Regions from separate parts of the Bacillus sp. A015 genome, predicted to be linked through region 2. Evidence: predicted binding sites of a transcription regulator. Region 2 holds the regulator's gene; each other region holds the start of a gene.
What was found. The regulator Rex, encoded in region 2, represses fermentation and respiration genes when NADH is low (regulators of the CRP and FNR family bind a similar motif). The targets are predictions, from matches to a motif close to TTGTGAAATATTTCACAA.

Region 1: ACSLGF_RS06300 (cytochrome ubiquinol oxidase subunit I) is a predicted target of Rex. The motif match lies at 2,835-2,852, and genes of this name have one in related genera.
Region 3: ACSLGF_RS15610 (L-lactate dehydrogenase) is a predicted target of Rex. The motif match lies at 3,355-3,372, and genes of this name have one in related genera.

The regions. Positions count from the first base shown of each region.
Region 1 is NZ_JBSPZB010000005.1:103,795-110,122, reverse strand. It holds gene cydD (thiol reductant ABC exporter subunit CydD) at 1-337, opposite strand, end outside; gene cydB (cytochrome d ubiquinol oxidase subunit II) at 337-1,353, opposite strand; gene ACSLGF_RS06300 (cytochrome ubiquinol oxidase subunit I) at 1,340-2,755, opposite strand; gene ACSLGF_RS06295 (ATP-binding cassette domain-containing protein) at 3,086-3,676, opposite strand; gene ACSLGF_RS06290 (hypothetical protein) at 3,636-3,758, opposite strand; gene ACSLGF_RS06285 (winged helix-turn-helix transcriptional regulator) at 3,789-4,121, opposite strand; gene ACSLGF_RS06280 (VOC family protein) at 4,298-5,191, shown strand; gene ACSLGF_RS06275 (GTP cyclohydrolase II) at 5,169-5,930, shown strand; gene ribD (bifunctional diaminohydroxyphosphoribosylaminopyrimidine deaminase/5-amino-6-(5-phosphoribosylamino)uracil reductase RibD) at 5,917-6,328, shown strand, end outside.
Region 2 is NZ_JBSPZB010000032.1:2,991-9,318, forward strand. It holds gene rimI (ribosomal protein S18-alanine N-acetyltransferase) at 1-83, shown strand, start outside; gene tsaD (tRNA (adenosine(37)-N6)-threonylcarbamoyltransferase complex transferase subunit TsaD) at 76-1,104, shown strand; gene ACSLGF_RS18030 (ABC transporter ATP-binding protein) at 1,376-3,298, opposite strand; gene moaC (cyclic pyranopterin monophosphate synthase MoaC) at 3,437-3,928, shown strand; gene ACSLGF_RS18040 (redox-sensing transcriptional repressor Rex) at 3,944-4,597, shown strand; gene ACSLGF_RS18045 (twin-arginine translocase TatA/TatE family subunit) at 4,625-4,804, shown strand; gene tatC (twin-arginine translocase subunit TatC) at 4,820-5,569, shown strand; gene ACSLGF_RS18055 (NUDIX hydrolase) at 5,618-6,235, opposite strand; gene ACSLGF_RS18060 (YdiK family protein) at 6,292-6,328, opposite strand, start outside.
Region 3 is NZ_JBSPZB010000021.1:23,239-29,566, reverse strand. It holds gene ACSLGF_RS15620 (LacI family DNA-binding transcriptional regulator) at 1-526, shown strand, start outside; gene ACSLGF_RS15615 (L-lactate permease) at 702-2,324, opposite strand; gene ACSLGF_RS15610 (L-lactate dehydrogenase) at 2,368-3,315, opposite strand; partial or broken gene ACSLGF_RS15605 (YfcC family protein) at 3,532-4,131, opposite strand; partial or broken gene ACSLGF_RS15600 (SDR family NAD(P)-dependent oxidoreductase) at 4,176-4,469, opposite strand; gene ACSLGF_RS15595 (alpha/beta fold hydrolase) at 4,585-5,340, opposite strand; gene ACSLGF_RS15590 (glycine betaine ABC transporter substrate-binding protein) at 5,450-6,328, opposite strand, start outside.

The sequences.
Region 1 (6,328 bases), on a different contig from region 2:
CTAGCTTTCCTGTTCCTTTTTTCTTTGTGAAGGCTGGACCTAAACGAAAGAGTTGGTCTAACAGCTGTTTTCTGACGTCTGCTCCAATTCGGGAAGAGTAGGTGAACATCACTTTCTCCCGAATGAAGGTGAGACCGTGCCGCACCAGAAAGGCAGCAAGAAACAGCAAGACATAAGGCGTTGCCTGCGAGAGGCTTTTCCCGTCAAACAGCGTTGTAATGGCATGTGCCAGCCACTGTGCTTGGAAAATAATACTTGCTCCTTGGATGAGTGACACAATACCTAAGAGGGCAAGAAGCCCTCTCATTCCTTTTAATTGAAGCAAACGTTTATCCATTAGTAGGTCATTGGCTCCTTACCGCTTACACGTTTACGGAAGACGTAATAACTCCAAATTTGATACCCAAGCACAAAAGGCAGCAAAGAAATGGCGACAATCGTCATGACCGTCAATGAATAAGATCCTGATGCAGCGTTGTGAATGGTGAGGTCAAACGCATGGTTGATCGAACTAATCATGACCCGCGGGAACAATGCAGTGAAAAGCATTGTCACAGTCACCATGATGCCCGCACCTGTGAACAAGAATGTCCAGCCATCACGTTCTTTTTTCATAAAGAATAGAGCCGCTACGTAACAAACCACAATCAGCACGGTTAAAGGAATGGTGATGATCGGGCGCACTGTGTAAATGTCTGTTTCCATGATGGACACACCGACAAATAGGACAAGCACTGGCAGTGCAATAAGCAGGACACGCTGACCAAGCTTTCTTGCACGGTCTCTTAAATCACCCTCTGTACGAAGTGTGATAAAAATCAATCCGTGCAGGAGGCAAAGAACCGTCACTGCTACCCCGCCGATCACTGAATAAAGATTCACAAAGTCCGTGAAACCAGCGTACATGTTCATGCTTTGATCAATTGGCATCCCGCGTAAAATACTTGTGAATAGCACACCGAGTAAAAACGGTGGCAGCAGACTGCCAAAGAAGATGACCCAGTCCCATGCTTTGATCCAAGAGGCTTTCTCAACTTTCCCTCGGAATTCAAAGGCGACCCCCCGCCCAATGAGCGCTAATAGGAGAACCGTAAACGGAATATAGTATCCGCTGAACATCGTGGCATACCAGTGAGGAAATGCAGCGAAAATAGCACCGCCAGCTGTAATCAGCCAAACCTCATTCGCATCCCAGAAAGGACCAATCGTATTGATTAAAATGCGGCGCTCATGCGCATCCTTTCCAAGCAGCTGCATGGACATCCCTACACCAAAATCAAATCCTTCTAAGAAGAAAAACCCAACAAACAATACTGCGACAAGAATAAACCAAATCTCGTTAAGATATGCCATGATATGCGCCTCCATCAAATGGATCTGTAGACAGGTCCGTTTCATCCTTTTGTTCTGTATCCTCTTCAGAATGTGCACCTTTTTTAATTTCTCGAATGAATAAGTAGGCAAGCAAGATGGCAAGAATCAGATAAATGGTCGTAAAGCTAATGACTGAGAATAATAGCATGCCATAGGATACGTTTGGTGAAATCGATTGAGCGGTCGTCATCATGCCAAAGACGGTCCACGGCTGACGCCCGATTTCAGTCATGATCCAGCCGGCTGAGTTTGCAATAAACGGGAACGCAATCATCCAAACCATAAAGCGTAAATACCATTTGTTTGATTCAAGTTTCTTTCTAAAGCTCAAGTACAAGCCAATCATACTAGCAAAAATCATAAGCATTCCCGCACCGACCATGATTCTAAAGCTCCAGAACGTTGTTTTCACTGGAGGAATGTAGTCTCCTGGGCCAAACTTAGCTTCATATTCTTTTTGAAGTGTCAGCATACCTGGAACATCTCCACTGAACTTCGAATAAGCCAAATAACTTAAAGCAAACGGAATGTTGATTTCTGCAGAGTTTTCTTTTTTATCTGTGTCAATGTTGGCAAATAGTGTCCAAGCCGCTGGATCTCCACTATCCTTCCAAAGGGCTTCACTTGCTGCCATCTTCATCGGCTGTGATTTCATTAAATGCTTTGCTTGGTCATGTCCAGAGAACGCCACACCTAAGCCAGAAATTAAAGCGAGTACCATGGCAATCTGGAATGATTTTTTGAAAAAGGCGATTTCTTGTTTTTTGATCATTTTATAGGCACTAACACCTGCAATAAAGAAAGCGCCTGTTGCCAGCGCACCGAACAGAACGTGCGGGAACTCTACCCAGAGCTGCGGATTCGTGACAAGAGCGCCAAAATCATTCATTTCTGCACGGCCATTTTTAATGACAAATCCAACTGGCTCCTGCATAAATGAGTTAGCTAGTAAAATCCAAAACGCCGAAAAGATCGTACCAAGGGAAACAAGCCAAATACACAATAAATGAATTTTTTTCGGCAGACGATCCCAGCCGAAAATCCAAAGTCCAATAAATGTAGATTCAAGGAAAAAGGCCAATAGTGCTTCAATGGCAAGCGGTGCACCAAAGACATCACCGACAAACCTTGAATAGTCAGACCAGTTCATCCCAAACTGGAATTCCTGCAGAATCCCTGTCACCACACCTACTGCAAAGTTGATTAAGAAAAGGTGACCCCAAAACTTCGCCATCTTTTTATAGATGTCTTTTTTCTTCACTACATAAAGGGTCTGCATCAATGCGACGATAAACACCAAACCTATAGACATAGGAACAAAAATAAAATGAAATAATGTCGTTGAAGCAAATTGAAATCTTGCTAAAAACAGCTCACTCACAGCCTTACATCCTCCCTTACTTTCACATGCCGAATGATTCAAGATCTTTATGCTCACCATTTCACAAAAATTTCACTGCTTGTTCAATGATTCACAATTAACAGCCTATTTGAAATGGTTCACTCAATGAAAATTTACTCTTGAATTTCATTTGGTTAGTTATTTATACCTGTACTTTACACCCATACGCTTCAAAAATAAAGTAAATTTTACCTAAAAATTGGATGGTATTGTGTCAGTTGTTTGAATACTTTGTCAAAAATATGTGACGGAAAGAAAAAAACCGCAAAAAAATAGCGCTGCATCTCGGCGGCAGCGCTGTAATGAAATTTAGGCTTTTTTCTGTAAAGCTGGTCTTGTCACTTGTACTTCATAGTACGTAATTTTGTTTTTTAATAGTCCTTCAGGTTTCGCTTTTCCATGAGCGTGCGCATCACCAAACGCCTGAGATTTTGTCCAGTTCACAAAGTCTTCTGTTAATACTTCTGTTGGTGCCCCTATTTGATTTTGATGCACCTGACCACGCTTCATCGCAATGAGGCGGTCACAATACTTTGCTGCCTGCTGCAGGTCATGAAGAACCATTAAAATGGTGATCCCATGTGTCTCATTCAGCTGTTTGAGCAGCTCTAATAAATCAAGCTGATGCGCAATATCTAAGTAAGTTGTGGGCACATCCAGAATAATAGTCTCTGTTTTCTGAGCAAGCGCCATCGCAATATACGCCTTTTGCCTTTCTCCGCCTGACAATGTATGCAGCATCCTGTTTTCATTGCCGCGGCTGTTTGTCACATCAAGCGCCCACTCAATCGCTTCATGATCTGTCTTCGAGCTCTTTTTCCAGATTGAACGATGCGGACTGCGTCCAAGTGCAATCAGCTCACGTACTGTCATCGATGGGATGGCCGTTCTCGTCTGCATGAGAACAGCGATCTCCTTTGCCATCTCCTGCGCCGTCATCTGTCGGTTGAAGTGATTGGATGATTTCCATGTCCGGGCTCATTGGGTTACCGACTTCTGGCAGTCCTTTCGATCAGGAAGGGACATGTTCCCCTTTTTTGCTGTTTTTTCGCTCTAAAGACCATGCGTACATTTCACGAATAATCGGTTCTATTTTCTTCCCTTGCGCTGTTAATTTATATTCAATCCGCACCGGAATGTCGGGGTATACTTTTTTCTCAACGAGTCCTTCAGCTTCTAAATCCTTTAGCCTTTCTGATAATAATCTTCCGCTGATGTTCATTTCATTTTCAAGCTGACAAAAACGCTTGGGCCCTGTGAGAAGCTGATTGATGATGAGAATCACCCACTTCTTGCCTAGAATCTCCATGGCATCTGTAATTGGGCAGCCGTCTACTTGAGCCATACCTTACTCCCTCCTGCTTTTCTCTCTTTTTTTCATTATAACACAATTAATTACTTGAAATAAGTAACTAACTATTATATAGTTTAGTTACTAAAAGTAACAAGATATACATTTTTATAGATTTTCAAAAACATTTGAACATGCCGACGCATATATCATGAAGGAGCTGACCGAGCTTGAAGACAATTGAGCAGCTAAGATTGGGTGTAACAGAATTACATGTGTCCAACTTTGAGCGTTCTTTACCTTTTTATACAGACATTTTAGGGTTTACTATATTAGAACAGACGGATTCCGCCGTCACTCTTGGCAGCCATGCAAAGGAACCGATCCTTTTGTTAAAAGAAGATGCACAGCTGAAGGAGAAGCCTGATCATGAGCCAGGACTTTATCATTTTGCTGTTTTATTACCTACCAGAAAAAACCTGGGCACATGGCTGGCACATGTGATCAAAAAAGGCTATCCTTTAATTGGAGCAAGCGATCACTTTTTCAGTGAAGCCATTTATTTAAGTGATCCTGACGGCATTGGCGTAGAAATTTATGCTGATCGTCCTGAGGACGTTTGGGTAGGTGAGCATGGAGAACTGAAAGGTGGCGGAAATGCACCGCTTGATGGAGATGGTCTCCTGCAAGAAGCCGCTGATTCCACCTGGGAAGGACTCCCTGCTGGTACAGTCATGGGACACTTACATTTCCATCTTAACCCAGAAGAAGCTGATTCCTTTTATGTGAACACGCTCGGTTTTCATATCCGAATGGCTCCCCAAGCAAGTTTATTTATCGCTGCTGGTGTGTACCATCATCACCTTGCCTTTAATGCATGGGGACGCGGAAGAAAAGGAGCTATTGATCCACGTTTTTCAGGAATTAGAAGCTATACACTGATTTTCCCTGAAGAAGCAGACAGACAATCCGCCGTCGAACGTCTGACACAAGCAGGCATTCACGTAGAAACGACAGGAAAAAGTAACGCATTTGTTGATCCATTTGGCGTTCTCGTTCGTTTACAGATTGAAGAAACAGACAAAAAAGAAGGTGCAGAATATGGACAAACACACAGGTCTTAAAACAGCTATTTTAAAAGATAAAATCAAACGAGTACAGCAAGAAGACGGATATATATATATCACTGGTCCCATTAAACTGCCAGTAAATTTAGACGGCAGAACCGTGATGTTCAACTGGTATTCATGGTTAAAGGACGACGGAAAACAACCGTTATCAGATGAAGCTTTAATTGAAAGCCTCTCCTCCCGCCAGCTTGCCGATCATCAGCAATCAAGCGTTCTTGTGTATGGGGATTTCGAGCACGCGGATGAAGCCTGTATCCGCATGCATTCCATTTGCCACACTGGCGATATTTTCGGAAGCAAGCGCTGCGACTGCGGTTTCCAATTGAAGCAGTCCATGCGAATGATTGAGGACAATGGAGCAGGTGCCCTGTTTTATTTAGCCAACCATGAAGGGCGCGGCATTGGCCTTTTCAGTAAAGCCATGGCTTACATTCTTCAAGAGAACGGCTATGATACAGTGGAAGCAAATGAAGCGCTTGGTTTCGAAGATGATACGCGTCAATATGAAGAAGCCATTGCCGTTCTTCAAACACTTCGTACAAAGCCAGTAAGACTCATTACCAATAATCCGAAAAAGACAGATGCCATCAGTCATGCAGGTCTTTCTCTTTCTGGACGCATTCCGCTTTGGGGTGACGTCTCTGAATTCAACGAAAAATACTTGCAGACAAAAATTAACCGGTCAGGCCACATGAAGGCGGATCAAGAGGTGCATACGATTGCCACATCATGAGCGATATATGAATCTAGCCCTAGAAAATGCACGTGCCATGAAAGGACAGACATCACCGAACCCCCTCGTCGGGGCTGTGATTGTGCGCGATAATGAAATTGTTGGAGTCGGTGCTCACATGAAGGCCGGCGAACCACATGCTGAAATTCATGCACTCAAAATGGCGGGAGACAAGGCAAAAGGAGCCACGATATATGTGACCCTAGAGCCTTGTTCCCACCATGGCCGCACAGGCCCTTGCGCTGAAGCACTTGTCAAAGCCGGCGTCGAAACCGTTGTCGTAGCAGCACTTGATCCGAACCCGCTTGTCGCTGGCCGTGGGATTGCCATTTTACAAGACGCAGGTATCCAAGTCATCACGGGCGTACTTGAACAAGAATCCATTCTCATGAATGAAG
Region 2 (6,328 bases):
TCCGACCAGCTTCTATTCGAAAGAACTATTATACAGATAATGGGGAAGATGCATTAGTCATGTGGGTGAATATAAATGAGTGAACAAAAAGATCGATTCATATTAGGTATAGAAACAAGCTGTGACGAAACAGCTGCGTCCATTGTGAAAAATGGGAAAGAGATTGTAGCGAATGTTGTCGCCTCACAAATAGAAAGTCATAAACGATTTGGCGGTGTTGTACCAGAAATCGCTTCAAGGCATCACGTGGAGCAAGTGACCATCGTATTAGAAGAAGTGATGGCACAGGCCAATATGAGCTTTAAGGATTTAGATGCCATTGCTGTCACAGAAGGACCGGGCTTAGTCGGTGCACTTCTGATCGGTGTCAATGCAGCCAAGGCACTGAGCTTTGCTCATCAAATTCCTCTCGTTGGTGTTCATCATATTGCTGGACATATTTATGCAAACCAGCTTGTTGATGAATTGCAGTTTCCGTGTTTAGCTCTTGTTGTCTCTGGCGGACATACTGAGCTTGTTCTAATGAAAGAGCATGGGGCCTTTGAGGTCATCGGTGAAACATTAGATGATGCGGCTGGAGAAGCGTATGACAAAGTGGCTCGGACGATGGGTCTTCCGTATCCAGGCGGGCCTCATATTGATCGGTTAGCACATGAAGGAGAGCCAACGATCAAGCTTCCTCGCGCATGGCTTGAAGAAGGCTCCTATCATTTTAGTTTCAGTGGTTTAAAATCAGCTGTGATCAACACATTACACAATGCATCCCAAAAGGGAGAAACGATTGCTCCAGAAAATTTGGCGGCAAGTTTTCAAGAAAGCGTCATTGAGGTGCTTGTTGGAAAGACATTAAAAGCGGCTGAGGCATATGGCGTGAAGCAGGTTGTTTTAGCTGGGGGAGTCGCTGCCAATAAAGGACTGAGAGAAGCCTTAACGTCAGCATTTACGAAGCTGCCTGAAGTGAATGTCACCATACCGCCATTGTCTCTTTGTACAGATAATGCAGCCATGATTGCTGCTGCGGGCACCATTGCGTTTGAAAAAGGAATAAGAGGCGATATGGCAATGAACGGTCAGCCTGGATTACCGCTTGTCTCATATGAATGAAGACTCCTGTGGATATACAGGGGTTTTTTCATTTGAAATGAAAGCGATTTATTCACATGCAAACGTTATATATCCACAATTGTTAGAAAATTTCGTTTTAAAATGAAGATAATGTGTATAAATGTGAGCTTTTCTGTGGATATGTGATTAAAACCTTGTGGATAAAGTGGATAAGTCCGAAGTGTTTAATAATAATCAAGAAGTTATTGTGGATATCGTTGTGGGTAATAAAGCTTCACTGAAAGAAAAAGAGCACCCGTTAGGGCACTCTTTAAGATTCTGATAGGTCTTCCCACTCTGCCAAAAGTGATTCGAGCTCTTGATTAAGTGCATCACTTTCTGTTTGAATGGCTTGGACCTTCTCGTGATCTTGGAAAATAGCAGGGTCACATAAAAGCTGTTCATTTTCACCGATCTTGTCTTCAATGACGGCGATCCGCTCTTCAATTTCTTCGATTCTGCGCTGCTTTTGTCTTTCTTTCTTTTTCAGTTCTTTTTCTTCCGCATAAGAAAGCTTGGCTGTTTCTACTGGCTTTGCAGCCTGTTTTTTATGCGTTTCCTGAGTTTGGAGCGCCTCGAGCTCTAATTGTTCATTTTTCTTCTCGAGGTAGTAGTCGTAGTCACCGAGGTATTCTTTTGTTTCATCTTGCGACAGCTCGAGTACTTTCGTTGCCAAGCGGTTGATAAAATACCGGTCATGAGAGACAAATAAGATGGTTCCTGGATAATCAATCAGCGCATTCTCTAAAATTTCCTTACTATCTAAGTCAAGGTGGTTAGTCGGTTCATCGAGAATGAGGAAATTGGCTTTTTGCAGCATCAGCTTCGCCAGCGCAAGACGCGCTTTTTCTCCACCACTTAGTGCATGAACGGGCTTTAAGACGTCATCACCGGAGAAAAGGAAGTTTCCTAAACATGTCCGGATTTCTTTTTCATTCATATGAGGATAATCATCCCAAAGCTCATTTAGCACTTTCTTGGAGGATGTCAGTTTGGCTTGTTCTTGGTCATAGTAGCCGATCGTGACATGAGACCCAAAGCTGATGTCGCCTTTTACAGGTGTTAATGCATTCGTTAAGGTTTTTAAAAGTGTTGATTTTCCAATTCCGTTCGGACCAATGAGTGCCACACTATCCTCGCGTTTGATATGAAAAGAAAGAGAGGATAGGAGCGGCGTTTTTTCATCATAACTAATATCGAGATCATACACCTTCAGCACATCATTGCCGCTTTGTCTCGTAATATCAAAATGAAAGCTTGCGGATTTTTCATCACCTAATGGCTTATCTAAACGATCCATTCGTTCCAGCTGCTTCCGTCTGCTCTGAGCCCGCTTTGTGGTAGAGGCTCTTGCTAGGTTGCGATCCACGAAGTCCTGGAGCTTTGAGATTTCTTCTTGCTGCTTTTCATAGAGCTTCATATCACGCTCTAGCTGCTCCGCTTTCAGCTCAAGATACTTACTATAGTTCCCTGCAAACTTTTTCATCGCTGTTCTTGAGACTTCATAGACATGGTTGACGACTTTGTCTAAGAAATAGCGGTCATGGGAAACGATGAGAATAGCTCCTGTATAATTTTGCAAATACTGCTCAAGCCATGATAAGGTATCAATATCTAAATGGTTGGTCGGCTCGTCCAGAATTAAGAGTTCTGGTTTCATTAATAATAGCTTTCCAAGCGCTAGACGGGTTTTCTGACCGCCGCTTAAGGATTGGACGGTTGTGTCATCTTCAAAATGACTAAATCCGAGCCCATGAAGAATGGAGCGGACATCTGCTTCATATTGATAGCCACCTTGATCCTTAAATTCCTGCTGCAGCCTGTCATAGGTTTTCATCAGGGAATCCAGCTCTGAACCTGTGGAAGAAGCCATTTTTTCCTCAATGGTTCTCATCTCTTGTTCCATTTCTTTTAAATGATCAAAAACCGATAATAATTCGTCTTTTAACGTACGTGTAGACGTCACATCGGTGTGCTGTGCTAAATAGCCGATTGATAGGTCTTTCGGTTTGATGATCTCACCTTGCTCGTAAGACATTTGACCGGCAATAATTTTTAAAAGCGTGGATTTGCCTGCGCCGTTACGACCAACAATGGCAATGCGATCCTTTGCTTTGACTTCCAATTTTATATTCATTAAAACGGTATCAGCGCCAAACGATTTGGACAGCTGATTCACTTGTAGAATCATCATGTAACTTCACCTCTGCTATAATATGTTAAGTGTAGCTTATCAGCAGTAAACCGGCAAATCTTACATACAATCGCCATGGTCAAATGAAAGACAGATAGGAAAAAATAGTGTATGATTTGAGTGAGGGAGCGTTGAAAGATGAGTCAATTTAGCCACTTTAACGAACAAGGAAGAGCAAAGATGGTCGACATTAGTGACAAATCGTCTACAGTGAGAACCGCCGTTGCTGCTTCAAGCGTTCGTATGATAAAAGAAGTGTTTCATAAAATACAACAACGTGAAATTGGAAAAGGGGATGTGCTATCTGTCGCACAGATTGCTGGCATCATGGCAGCAAAGCAAACGTCCAACATCATTCCAATGTGTCATCCGCTTGTACTAAAAGGCGTGGATATCTCCTTTGATTGGGAGGAAGACGGAAATGCGCACATTCTGAACATACAAGTACAGGTCAAAACAAAAGGAAGTACGGGTGTTGAGATGGAAGCGCTCACTTCTGCTTCAGTATGTGCACTGACCGTTTACGACATGTGCAAAGCGATTGATAAAGGCATGATCATCGGTCCTACCTATCTAGTTGAAAAGACAGGCGGGAAAAACGGTGATTTTCACAGAGCATCTGATATTTAAGTTGGAGGACCTTATATGAATATAGACCAGTCAAAAATTCCACAAGCGACAGCCAAACGTTTGCCGCTTTACTACCGTTTTTTAAAAAATCTGCATGCATCAGGAAAACAAAGGGTGTCATCGGCAGAGCTTAGTGATGCAGTCAAAGTGGATTCTGCCACCATTCGCCGAGATTTTTCGTATTTTGGTGCACTAGGGAAGAAAGGGTATGGCTATAATGTCGATTACCTCTTGACCTTCTTCAGAAAGACCCTTGACCAAGATGAAATGACCAATGTTATGCTCATCGGTGTCGGGAATTTAGGGACTGCTTTTTTACACTATAATTTCATAAAAAATAATAATACAAAAATTTCAATGGCTTTTGACGTCAATGAGAGTAAAATAGGAAGTGAGATAGGCGGCGTGCCTGTCTATGATTTGGATAATCTTGAAGAGCATGTTCAAGAGGTAGGAGATATTCCTGTTGCGATTTTGACAGTACCTGCCGTAGCAGCTCAGTCCATTACAGATCGTTTGATTGCCCTTGGCATCAAAGGAATCCTTAACTTTACGCCGGCTCGATTGAATGTGCCGGAACACATTCGAATTCATCATATAGATTTGGCGGTTGAACTTCAGTCTCTTGTGTATTTCTTAAAGCATTACTCTGTTACGCAGGAGGACTGATGAAAAGGGGTAAAGGGGGTGGAGCAAATGGGTCCGATCGGTCCTGGAAGTTTGGTTCTGGTTGCGATTGTTGCGCTCATTATTTTTGGGCCGAAAAAGCTTCCTCAATTAGGAAGAGCAGCAGGAGATACATTACGTGAATTCAAAAATGCCACTAAAGGTTTAGCTGATGATCAGGAAGAAAATAAGAAAAAAGAAGATCAGTAGAATAGGATGAGCTTCATGAATGTCAAAGATATGCCGCTTATGGAGCATATTGTGGAACTGCGAAAGCGTTTAGTGATCATTGCGATGTTTTTTGTCACCTTTATGGCGGCAGGTTTTTTTCTCGCTAAGCCGGTCATTGTGTATTTGCAAAATACCGATGAAGCGGCAACACTGACATTAAACGCATTTAAGCTCACAGATCCACTGTACGTGTTTATGCAGTTCGCATTTGTCATTGCTTTGGTTTTGACGTGTCCCGTTATTTTATATCAGCTTTGGGCGTTTGTAAGTCCTGGCTTATATGAAAAAGAAAGAAAGGTGACACTTGCTTATATTCCGATTGCACTGCTTTTATTTTTGAGCGGTGTGGCTTTCTCTTATTTTATTTTGTTTCCATTTGTCGTCGATTTTATGATGCGAATGTCGAATGATTTAAATGTAGAGCAAGTGATTGGGATTCATGAGTATTTTACATTTCTGATGCAGTTAACACTTCCATTTGGATTTTTGTTTCAGATGCCTGTCGTGTTGATGTTTCTCACAAGACTTGGCATTATTACGCCGATGTTTTTATCAAAAATACGGAAGTATGCCTATTTCGTCCTCCTTGTCATTGCCGCACTCATTACACCGCCAGAGCTTGTTTCTCACCTCATGGTTACCTTGCCAATGCTCGTTTTATATGAAGTGAGTATTGTCATTTCAAGAGTGACCTATCGCAAAATGCAGCAAACAGAGGAGAAAGAAAGTCATTATGTCTCATAAAAAAGCATCGTGATCCAAATGGTGATCACGATGCTTTTTCTATTGTGATCAAAATTGATTGATGGCGTGAAAGAGGCGCTGATAATAACAGGGCTCATGCGGGACAAAGTCGTGTACATCTACTTCTCTGCTTTCCTCACGCCGTTCTCCGGCTGCATCCATCTCAAAGCCCTCTACCTGAATCCTTTCACATTGCCCTGTTAAAAGGTGCTGTGCATCGATGAATCTCGTTCTGTAAAGACCAGCGACTTCTTCTTTCTGTAATTGAACGTTTATAGGCTCTCCTTGATTTACATATAGGTACACGTGACAGAACTCACGGTCGATGAACGAAGGCATATGGATTTCATCCTGTATGACACCTGCAAAGGTAAGGTCTTCAAAAGGGATAGAGAGACCAAGCTCTTCTTCCACCTCTCTGATGCCATCAGAAGGCTGTTCATCTGCAAGAAGGTGGCCTGCTGCTGTGATATCAAGCAGAGAAGGAAAATCCTTTTTTGCGGGACTTCTTAGCTGAAAATAGAGATAGACTGTGTCATATTCCTTTTTTAAAAGCCAGAAATGAAATGTTTCATGCCAAAGACCTTGGGCATGGACATCTGAACGGGTGGCAACTCCAATCGTTTCCTGCTGATCGTTCATGATTCTCAGTTTTTCATGTTCCATGAAGACATGACCTCCATAAAAAAACCATTTTCCTAGCGGCGGAAAATGGTTTTGATTTATTTTTGCTGTTGTTTTTTTAGTTTGACAGAGAAG
Region 3 (6,328 bases), on a different contig from region 2:
TGGATACGATGAGCGCGAAGCCGCCTATAAAGCTGTTGACTATTTGATTCGGTCAGGACGTAAATCGATTGGGTTTTGCTTTGATACAGAAAGTAGTGAGGCACAGAAACAAAGAAGACAGGGCTATCTTGATGCGCTTTCTGCTCACGATTTGCCGCTAAATGAAGATTGGCTGTTTGGGGAAGCCTTTACCATTGAAGACGGCTTTCGCTTAATGGATTTGATCCATGGCATGCCGGATACACCTGATGCGATTTTTACCGGCAATGATCAAGTCGCAGCAGGGCTCATTAAACAGGCCATTTCATATGGTTATCAAATCCCCGAGGATCTAGCGGTTATCGGCTACGACAACCAAGACATTTGCGAGGTGACGGCTCCAACGATCACCACCATCGACATCCCGATCGTAGAGCTTGGCCAGCGGTCTGTGCAGCAAATGATCCAGCTCCTGCAAGACCAAAAACCATTACAGCGTGAACATATTCAGCTGCCTACCCGGCTCGTGACAAGAGAATCTACATAAACAAAAGAAGAGACTGAGATGACTCTCAGCGTGATAGAAAACCTTTGAAGTATAGGAAGGACGAGGAGCGGAGCGAATTTGAGATTCGTGAGCACCGGCACGCAGGACTGACACAGAATGCGAGGGTTTGTCTACACGCTAAAAGACTGAGATGGCTCTCAGTCTTTTTTAAAACCTATACAAATTGAGCAAGAATGAACGTCCATATACACACGATGGCAAGCAGGATGACGCTGTACTTCACTGTCTTTTGGAATAGCTCAGATTCTTTACCTGTTTCTCCAACGGCTGCTGTAGCGATGGCGATTGATTGTGGAGAAATTAACTTCGCCATGACCCCACCGGTCGTATTCGCACCGATTAACAAACCTGCCTGTGAGCCGATTTGAGAAGCAGTAACCGCTTGAAGGTTACCGAATAATGCGTTGTTACTCACGACAGATCCCGTAATAAACACGCCGATCCAGCCAAGTACTGGGCTGACAAGCGGGAACAAATCGCCTGTTTTTGCAAGCGCAAGTCCAATTGCAGAGCTCAGTCCGGCAAAGTTCGCCAAGCCTGCAAAGCCCATGATAAAACAAATGGTGAGAACAGGTACCCACAGCTCCTTCACCGCTGCTTTTAAGCAGGCAGCGCCTTCTGTTAATTTAATATGTTTACTAAACAATCCTGTCAGCATGACCGCAATGAAAATGGCAGTACCTGTTGCACTGATGACATCAATTTTAAAGATCGCATCAATGGGGGTTTCTGTTTGTGCAATTGGTGGTAATTTCACAATTTGCTGATGTAGAAACGGCATTTTCACTAAAACCGTCGTCCAGTTGAGTGGTCCTCCTACAGCAAACAATGCTTTAAATGCTGGCAGACTCCATACAGTAATAACGGCAGTTAAAATATAGAATGGAGACCATGCTTTCAAGACTTCAACTCCGCGATACGTGTGTTTCTGTTCAATGGCTGGTGCTCCTTCTTCACGATAAATGTGTTTTGGCTGCCATTTTCGAAGAAATAAAGCCAAAATTCCCATACTTGCTAAGGCTGAAATAATGTTGGCAAGCTCAGGACCCATCGTCACCATCGTTACAGCTTGCAAAATCGCATAACTTCCACTAACAACAAGCAAGGCTGGCAGCGTTTCTTTGATCCCTTTGAAGCCGTCTACAATCAGAATGAGTAGAAACGGGATACAGAAAGAAATAAATGGGATCGTATACACAAGGGTTTGAGATAAAGCGAGCGGCGTCATATTGCCCATTTGCGCCCCTGTAATGACTGGGATGCCCACTGCACCAAATGCGCCAGACGCAGCATTGGCAATTAAGCAGAGCATTGCGGCTTTAAGTGGTTTAAATCCAAGCTCTGTTAAGAGGGCGGCACTGATCGCTATCGGTACCCCAAACCCAGCTGCTCCTTCTAAAAATGCGTTAAAACTAAAACCAATTAATAAGAGCTGAAGACGTTGATCTTGAGATATTCCTGCAATACTAGAACGAATGACATCAAATTTTCCAGATGTCACAGCAATTTTATAGAGCCATACGGCCATGATGACGATATATCCAATCGGCCACAGCCCATTAGATATACCGAGCAGCACAGCAGATAGTGCCTTTTCAACTGGCATATGAAAGAAGAAAACAGCTGTTACAAAACTGACGATTAAGGTAAAACAAGCGGCTAAAACACCTTTTAACTTAAATACGGTTAATGCAAGTAGAAAAAATAAAATTGGAAGCATTGCCACCAATGCACTCACGAACTCATTACCAAACGGATTATATATTTGCTGCCACATAGTGATTCATCCTTTTCTGCTCAGATAGGTTGCCTTTGATTGATTAAAAATGAGGAGCCAAAATCTCTTTTAGCACATTCACACTGTGTGCGAACTTTTCTTTTTCTGTCTCGTTCAGTGCAAGCTCCATAATTTCTGTTGCACCATTTCGGTTCACAAGGGCAGGTACACCAATGTAGACATCTTCTGCTCCGTACTCTCCATCTAAATAAGTGCTGACAGTCAAAATGCTGTTTTCATTGTGCAAGATCGCTCTTGTGATGCGGGCTAAACTCATCGCTACGCCGTAGTAAGTGGCACCTTTTTTCTCAATAATTTGGTATGCGGCGTGACGGACATTTTCCATGATTTCATCTAAGTCTTCTTGTTTGTATTGATCATTTCTCTTCATTAATTCTGTAATCGGTACACTCCCGATATTCGCATGACTCCAAACAGCAAGCTCTGTATCACCATGCTCTCCAATGATGTACGCATGCACGTTGTGTGCCGCTGCTTCAAAATACTCACTGAGCATGTATCTAAATCTTGCGGTATCAAGAGTGGTCCCACTACCAATCACTCGTTCTTTTGGAAGTCCACTGAATTTCCAAGTGGCATATGTCAAAATATCAACAGGGTTTGTGGCAACTAAAAAAATGCCATCGAATCCGCTTTTCATCACATTGTCTACAATGCCTTTAAAGATATTTAAATTTTTCTCAACAAGGTCAAGTCTCGTTTCACCTGGCTTTTGGTTCACTCCAGCACAGATACACACAATATCTGCATCCTTACAATCCTCATAATCTCCATACCACGTATTCACAGGATGCGGGGCAAATGCTTTCCCGTGGTTTAAATCCATTACGTCACCCATTGCTTTATCTTGATTCAGATCAATCACAACCAATTCGTCTGTGATCGCTTGATTTATTAATGTAAAGGCATAACTACTGCCGACGAAACCTGCTCCAATAAGTGCTACTTTGTTTACTTTTTCGTTTGTCATGTTTCCTCATCCTCCTGAGTAAAACTAGGTTGCTTTTATTTGTGAAGTATTTCACATTATTATTGTGCAACATTTCACAAACTTTTGCAAGAAGGTGACTCAAAAAAATATGTAGCGAATTTGTGAACAAACTTATTGTGGTTTCAAACCCACTGTTTCCATACTATTTCCACAAGAAAAAAGCTGCCAAACTCTCTTCAGCAGCTTCATACATGTTTAATAAGGTCCCCAGTTGATCATCACTCCGATACAAATAAACACAAGACCGATGACAAACCAAATGAGCGCAAGCGGCACCATAAAACGCAGCCACTTCACATAAGGAATACCACTTGCAGCAAGCACAGCCATCAACACACCTGAAGTAGGATTGATACAGTTGACCACTCCTTCTCCAAGCATGACTGCTTCTACAGCTACTTGTCTGGTGATGCCCATTAAATCAGCCAGCGGCGCAAGAATCGGAATAAAGACAACAGCTTCTCCTGACCCTGATGAAATCAAAAAGTGAAGGAGCGCACTCGCAATATACATCCCGATCGCACCAGCAATTGGACTAAATCCTGTCAGCATACTCGCCAAGCCATTGACCACTGTATCAAGCAATTTACCGTTTTCTAGAATAACTGAAATGAAGCGTGCCATCCCGACAATAAGTGCGCCGTATACAAGGCTTTGACAGCCGACAATAAACGTTTTCGCAATATCATTGGCTGCTAATCCGCCGAGCAGTCCAGCAGCAATTGCCATAAAAATGAACACACCCGCCATTTCCTTATCGGTCCAGCCAAGTTGAAGCGCACCATATAAAAAGCCACCCGTCTTTTCTTAAAGCGGGTGGTCTACTTTATCACGACCATTTAAGCATTCAAATCTGTCATCGCTGGGACGTTGATTTCTTTCACACAAGATACCCTTGATAAATGAATCACGCATCTCGCAAGCTCTCCTAGATTGATGCAGGTCACGGATATTTTATCTTTTCTCACATGCTCTCTCAGTGCATTCACAATCCCGCGCAATCCAAATTTAGACGCTACAAAGGAAACCTGCGGCAGGTTCGTATGGTCGAGTCCCGCAGTAGAGCCAATCACGAGGATCTTTCCATTCTCAGATTTCCTTACGTGCGGAAGCAATGCTTGGATGTAGGTAATTCACGAGCTGCCAGTCGTGCAACAGCTCAGCTGTATGCATGTTTATACCTATATCATACAAATTCTAAGACACGGTTGCCCCTTTTATGCCTGTCTTCACTTCCTCATGGCATGACTACCTGATTTCTATTAATTCTGCTGGTAACTCACGTGCCTCTACAAAGCATTTGATCATTTCGGTAAAGAGGTCTTTCTTTTCAAAAGTAAACGTATGTCCAATGGCTGGAACGATGAATCCTTCTGCCTTTGGGTGTGCATTCGTTATTTTTTTCGCTGACCGTTTCATGATGCCTCTTTCCCTTTCTCCCACTGTCACAAGAATCCGTGCTTTTGCTTGCTGAAACGTGTCTGATAGCTTGTAATGAAGGTTTTCTTGAAACATTGTAAGAAGAATTTCCTTTTGCAAATGTTTCGAATCAGCCGCATAATGTTCCAGTACATGCTTTGGAATCCCCATCTTTTCAGCTTGCTGCTGGATAAACCAATCTTTCTTTAATAACGGGTACGTAAGAGGTAAAATAGGCTTCACCATCAAATAGAGCCACGGCAATGGCATCACAAGGGCGCTATTGATCACGGCTATGTCTACGATGTCTGGCTCTCTCGATAACAGATCAACGGCAATCTGGGCACCTAGAGAGAATCCAATGAGAATGACTGTACGGCCGTGCGCATGCTCCTCAATCCATGAGATGATCTCACGGGTGCTTTCTCGCATGGAAAACGGCTGTTCATTTGCTCTTGTCCCGTGACCGATGAGATCAGGGGTATAGCAATCATATACTTCTTTAAATGTTTCAATCTGTTCCTGCCACATCCAGCTGCTTACTCCTCCGCCATGCAGGAAAATCATGATTGGCTTATCCATCATCGACAACTCGTCCACCATCCTTATGTATAAGAAAAAAGCAGCCGCTTTTTGAGCAGACTGCTTTTTCCATATGCTCCCTTCTATTATAAGGGAACGATCACAAAATTGGCTATTTTTTCAAATCCTCAATGGAATTCACGTTCTTCATATATGTCGGAACAACTAGACCAATTTTAACGCCTTTCATACTTATACCTACATCTTCATATTTGCCTTTAAATTTCTCTGCGTATACTTTATGTGTTTGTGGCAGCCATGCTGCAAGTGAAGCATCTGCGCTTCCATCAGCAATCGCTGTCCACATTGGACCAGCTTCAACTTGAGTCAATGTGACGTTATAACCTAAATCCTCTAACACTTTTCCTACCACATTTGTACTAGCAATTTCACTATCCCAAGCAACGTAGACAAGTTTCATTTTTTCTCCATTTACCTTATCTACACCTTTAGTCCATTTACTTACTAAATCCTTATGCTTCTTCACAAAGTCCGCAGCCGCATCCTTTGGCTTTTTCCCTTCTTGGATCGCAAGCATTACTTCTCCCATGTCATCTTCAGACCAGTTAAACTGACTAAGTAGTTGATTTGCTTGAGGTTGATCCTCTGCAAAACCTTTCCTTGTGATTGTGTGAATTTCTTCTGCGTCACCAAACACACCTTTAGGGTCTTTTAAATACTTCAAATCATACTTAGAAAACATCCAATGAGGATTCCATCCAGTGATGATGATCGGTTCTTTTTTATCATAAGCTTTCTTTAAAGACGCTGTCATAGAAGAACTAGATCCTGAAGTCACTGACCACTTAGATAAATCGTAATCCTTTAAAGCATTATCCGCAGCTTCCATAATTCCCGCACCTGGGTCAATTCCAGTAATTTTATACTTCACCTGTTCTCCAACTGTTGCATCTTTATTATTTGTTGCACTACCACAAGCAGCTAATCCCAAAGTCAAAATCGCCGCCGCACTTATCCCTACAATTTTCTT